Linked DNA regions of Flocculibacter collagenilyticus. The protein of the gene in region 2 binds, or shares a complex with, the protein of the main gene of each other region. Links are inferred from orthologs where the notes say so. Each region holds a gene or a part of one and is shown on either strand. Other genes may lie near its edges.

Region 1 (2,852 bases), 610 kb from region 2 along the record:
TATCTCTTAGCTGGCTTCTACTATCTTTCTCTGCGTCTTCAAGTGCTAACGGTATATCAGCAAACGTAGCAATAAGTGAAAGTAGACCAACTAAATCCTCCTCCATGCTCGACTCCGCGACATCTTTATATTGTTCTGATGCTCCCCCCCACGCTTTATTCCAGGTAGGCTCAACAAATGTGTGCCCCAATAACATACCGTTGCACCAATCTGACAACTCATCATTAGACTCATCTGCACCTTTAAACGTACATGCAGGAGGTAACGATATTTCTCCCTCACGTTGTTGATTTGCATAAAAGTGAAATAAACTCATTAAACAACTGACCAACTGTTCTGCCTGCTCTTCAGAAAGGCTGGAAGAGTGCTGAAATACGCATGCCATCCATTCATTTGGGGTGGGAATTTCTGGTGAACTCGCTATCGCAAAAACAAACCCATGAATTTGATAATAAGGCCGTAACTCATTATCAAGTTGCAAACACAACGTGCGTAGCGTTTCTTCCTGATGCTGATCAAAATGCTGTAATGTCATGACTTAACTTCCTAAAATATGCTTATTTACAGCATAACAATAGTTACTCTGTTGTTGCTACACCCTTTACTTAAACGCAAGTTATTCTATATATATTAAGGATGTAAAAAAGAGCTAAATAAAAAATAGCCGTCCAGACGTAAAATTTTACTAGGAAAAAACACCCACTTTGCATTAAAATTACCCCTTTATATTATTTGAGCGCGATATTGCGCAATTAACAACTTAGAAGATGAGGCTCATGGCAAGACATTTATTCACTTCTGAATCAGTATCTGAAGGCCATCCGGATAAGATTGCAGATCAAATTTCTGACGCAGTACTAGACGCAATTCTAGAGCAAGACTCAAAAGCACGTGTAGCGTGCGAGACGTATGTTAAAACTGGTATGGTGATGGTTGGTGGTGAAATTACCACTAGCGCTTGGGTTGATATTGAACAAATTACCCGAGACACCGTTCGTGAAATTGGTTATGTGCATTCAGATATGGGTTTTGACGCCGATTCGTGTGCAATATTAAATACTATCGGTAAGCAATCTCCAGACATTAACCAAGGTGTTGACAGAACAAGCCCAGCCGAGCAAGGTGCAGGTGACCAAGGATTAATGTTTGGTTATGCGTGTAACGAAACAGATGTATTAATGCCTGCGCCTATTACTTATTCTCACCGTTTAGTAAAACGCCAAGCAGAAGTACGTAAAAATGACACTTTGCCATGGTTACGCCCAGATGCAAAATCTCAAGTTACTTTTGCTTACGAAAATGGTAAACCAGTTGGTATTGATGCCGTTGTACTTTCAACTCAACATTGCGACTCTATTGAGCAAAATGACTTAATTGAAGCTGTAATGGAAGAAATCATCAAGCCCGTTCTTCCTGCCGACTTATTAAACAAAGAAACTAAGTTCTTTATTAACCCAACAGGTCGATTTGTAATTGGTGGCCCAATGGGTGACTGTGGTTTAACAGGCCGTAAAATCATTGTTGATACCTATGGTGGTATGGCAAGACACGGTGGCGGAGCCTTCTCAGGTAAAGATCCATCAAAAGTTGACCGTTCAGCAGCATACGCAGCCCGCTATGTAGCTAAAAACTTGGTTGCAGCAGGTCTAGCAGATAAAGCCGAAATTCAAGTTTCTTACGCGATTGGGGTTGCAGAGCCAACTTCAATTAGTGTTGAAACATTTGGCACTTCTAAAATTGATGAAGATAAATTAATTACGCTAGTGCGCGAGCATTTTGATTTACGCCCGTACGGTTTAATTCAGATGCTTGATTTAGAGCGCCCTATTTACCAACCAACAGCTGCTTACGGACACTTCGGCCGCGAAGAATTTCCTTGGGAAGCAACTGATAAGGTTGAAGCATTAAGAGCATCAGCCGGACTGTAATTATCATGTCTGCTTTTAAATAAATTAAAAATGCCAGTCTAATGTAGACTGGCATTTTTTTAAGCGTTAAATAATTCCTTAAATTAGCAAGGTTTAATATGACTGAAATAACGATTCAAGCGCCTGACGACTGGCACTTACATTTTAGAGATGGTGATATTCTTGAAGAAACAGTAGCAGCGACAGCACGTTGCTTCAAACGTGCCATTGTAATGCCAAATCTTGTGCCTCCTATTACCAACGCAACAAGTCTTAGCGCATATAGGCAACGTATTTTAGATGCTCGACCTTCAGGTAGTGATTTTGAACCTTTAATGACCATCTATTTAACTGACAACACAAGTGTTGAAGACATTTTAGCTGCCAAAAACGCAGGTGCAGTTGCCGCTAAACTATACCCTGCAGGTGCAACCACCAATTCTGACTTAGCTGTTACAGAGCTTGATAATATTTTTCCAGTATTTAAAGCCATGGCAGAAAATAACATGCTGCTGTTAGTGCATGGTGAAGTAACAGACAGCCACATTGATATTTTTGATCGTGAAAAAGCGTTTATTGATAAACATTTACAACGAATCGTTGATGCTTTTCCAACGCTAAAAGTGGTGTTTGAACACATCACTACCGAAGACGCCGTTAATTTTGTCATGCAAGCGTCAGATAATGTTGCTGCAACCATTACACCACAGCATTTAATGTTGAATCGCAATGATTTATTGGTAGGTGGTATTCGCCCACATAACTATTGCTTGCCTGTTTTAAAGCGCAATACTCATCAACAAGCACTAAGAAAAGCAGTAGCAAGTGGCTCGCCTAAATTCTTTTTAGGTACCGACTCAGCACCGCATGAAAAAGATAAAAAAGAAAATGCATGTGGTTGTGCTGGCTGTTACAGCGCTTGGAGCGCACTAGAACTATATGCTC
Region 2 (3,139 bases):
CCGGAGTACTTTTAGTTACACCCGGTGTATTTACAGATGTTATCGGCTTTTTACTACTAACCCCTCCAGTTAGAAAACGGTTAGGCGATGCACTAAAGAAAAATATGGTGATGGGCGCAACCGGCCAGCAAGGCTTTACCTTCATGTCGGGTGGCATGTCGGGCCACTTCCAGCAGCATACTGCCGAGCACCAGCGCCACACCGTTAACTCTGAAAATAAAGCTCAACCAGAGCAGCCTGCTACCTTAGAAGGCGAGTTCGAAAGAAAAGATTAAAAATTTCTTTGTGATCTCTTGGGATCACAAAACTAACCCCCATTTACTTTATCAACTTAATAAAGAACCCAATTTTTGGTTAATTCCAAACTTAAACTAGGAGATTGAATAAATGAATATCCGTCCATTACATGACCGTGTAATAGTAAAGCGTTTAGAGCAAGAAACTAAATCTGCTGGTGGCATTGTATTAACTGGTGCCGCAGCTGAAAAATCGACTAAGGGTGAAGTTATTGCTGTAGGTAATGGCCGTGTTTTAGAAAACGGTGACACTAAAGCATTAGACGTAAAAGTAGGTGATACAGTCTTATTTGGTTCTTACATTGAAAAAACTGAAAAGTTAGACGGTGAAGAACTACTAATTATGAGAGAAGACAACATCTTAGGTGTTTACGAAGGTTAATTCGATTTTCTGACCCAAAAGCAATAAATATAAGTTTGAATTAGATAGAGGATTTTAAAATGGCTGCTAAAGACGTTCGTTTTGGTGAAAGCGCTCGCGTAAAAATGCTTGCTGGCGTAAATATTTTAGCTGACGCAGTAAAAGTAACATTAGGCCCTAAAGGTCGTAACGTAGTATTAGACAAATCATTTGGTGCTCCAACAATCACTAAAGACGGTGTTTCTGTTGCTAAAGAAATTGAACTAGATGACAAGTTCGAAAACATGGGCGCACAAATGGTTAAAGAAGTTGCGTCTAAAGCAAATGATGAAGCTGGCGACGGTACAACTACTGCAACTGTATTAGCACAAGCAATTGTGAACGAAGGTGTTAAAGCGGTTGCTGCGGGTATGAACCCAATGGACCTTAAGCGCGGTATCGACAAAGCCGTTATCGCTGCTGTTGAAGAATTAAAAACACTTTCTCAACCTTGTTCAGACAACAAGTCAGTTGAGCAAGTAGGTACAATCTCTGCAAACTCAGACATCAACGTAGGCCAAATCATTGCTAAAGCAATGGACAAAGTAGGCACTGAAGGTGTTATTACAGTTGAAGAAGGTCAAGCGCTTGAAAACGAACTTGACGTAGTTGAAGGTATGCAGTTCGACCGCGGTTACCTTTCCCCATACTTCATCAACAACAGTGAAAATGGAAACGTTGAGCTAGAAAGCCCATTCATTTTACTAGTAGACAAAAAAGTATCTAACATTCGCGAATTACTACCAATTCTTGAAGGTGTAGCAAAAGCGTCTAAGCCACTACTAATTATTGCTGAAGATGTTGAAGGTGAAGCACTAGCAACATTAGTTGTTAATAACATGCGCGGCATAGTTAAAGTTGCAGCTGTTAAAGCCCCTGGTTTTGGTGACCGTCGTAAAGCAATGCTTCAAGACATCGCAATTTTAACTGGCGGTACAGTAATCTCTGAAGAAATTGGCCTTGAGCTAGAAAAAACTCAGCTTGAAGACTTAGGTACGGCTAAGCGCGTTATCATCACAAAAGACGACACGACAGTTATCGACGGTGCGGGTGAACAAACGGCAATCGATGCACGTGTAACACAAATTCGTGGCCAAGTTGAAGAAGCAACTTCAGATTACGACAAAGAAAAACTTCAAGAACGTTTAGCTAAATTAGCTGGCGGTGTAGCGGTTATTAAAGTAGGCGCTGCAACTGAAGTTGAAATGAAAGAGAAAAAAGCACGCGTAGAAGATGCATTACATGCAACACGTGCAGCAGTTGAAGAAGGCGTAGTACCTGGTGGCGGTGTTGCACTAGTACGTGCAGCTGCAAAAATTGCTCACTTAACAGGTGACAACGAAGACCAAACTCACGGTATTAAAGTTGCACTACGTGCAATGGAAGCACCTTTACGTCAAATCGTATCTAATGCCGGTGAAGAAGCGTCAGTTATCTTAAACAAAGTACGTGAAGGCGAAGGTAACTACGGTTATAACGCAGGCAACGACACTTACGGCGACATGCTAGAAATGGGTATCCTTGACCCAACTAAAGTAACACGTAGCGCAATTCAGTTTGCCGCTTCAGTTGCTGGCCTAATGGTAACAACAGAAGCAATGGTTACAGATGCACCACAAGATGCATCAGCAGCTCCTGCAATGCCTGATATGGGCGGCATGGGTGGAATGGGCGGCATGGGTGGAATGATGTAATAGAGTTTTAACTCTATTTGTCTCCCTGACACTCAATGAACAAAAGTCCGAGCAGAAATGCTCGGGCTTTTTTGTGTTCAAAAGTATGCCAAAAGTCATGGCTTAAAATAATTTATGTAATTAAACACTTAATGCAATGAAAAGATATTTACAAAGTGTTTTTATATATATACCTTCGATTTCTAATCGTTAGCTCTGTCTTATCAAGGAAGTTTGTATTGCTGATAATTCCCACTCATTTCTCATGCGAAACTTCTTCCTTCCAATACATTATTTATAAGGATTTAGAATTACATGTTCAATAAAATATCAGCGGTTTGTTTAATATTCATATTACAAATACTTACCTCGTTTTCTGTTGAGGCAGTTCAAACGCCTAGCTTGAATGCCTTGCCATCGACAAAAACTGTTAATAGTTCCAAATGGCTGCACTGGAATCATATCAGCCCTATAAGTTACTATATATTGGAACGGAAAGTAGGTAACGGAGCATGGACAAGGGAAGGTGTTTATTACAACTTAACCAATGGTGCAAACCTTTCTTTTCCGCATAAAGGCCTCAACTGTTTTAGAGTTATTGCTACTTATAATGGTAGTTGGTCTGGATGGTCTAATCAAAGTTGTACCACGGTTGTTGGTGTTGCTGGAACGATAACTAGTCAGAAGAGTACGGTTGCTCTTCCTGCTGGCTGGGGATATACCTTCTCATCGAGTAGTATCAATATTTCAGATCCAGATAGTTCTAGCCA

What was found. Proteins that work in one complex are often made in the same cells at the same time.
Region 1: the proteins of groL (region 2) and metK are in contact, whole or in part, in a cryo-EM structure (PDB 8P4O), measured with the Escherichia coli proteins. The link is inferred for Flocculibacter collagenilyticus from one-to-one orthologs.

What each region holds. Positions count from the first base shown.
Region 1 is NZ_CP059888.1:1,438,667-1,441,518, reverse strand. It holds metK (methionine adenosyltransferase), read left to right. Parts: upstream 1-776; coding sequence 777-1,928; downstream 1,929-2,852. Other genes in the region: pyrC (dihydroorotase), read left to right, coding at 2,027-2,852. UniProt on the Escherichia coli protein: Catalyzes the formation of S-adenosylmethionine (AdoMet) from methionine and ATP.
Region 2 is NZ_CP059888.1:830,763-833,901, forward strand. Bases 145-3,063 are described here. They hold groL (chaperonin GroEL), read left to right. Parts: upstream 145-737; coding sequence 738-2,390; downstream 2,391-3,063. Other genes in these bases: HUU81_RS03575 (FxsA family protein), read left to right, coding at 145-275; HUU81_RS03580 (co-chaperone GroES), read left to right, coding at 388-678; HUU81_RS03590 (fibronectin type III domain-containing protein), read left to right, coding at 2,856-3,063. Also shown: more of HUU81_RS03575, read left to right, coding at 1-144; more of HUU81_RS03590, read left to right, coding at 3,064-3,139.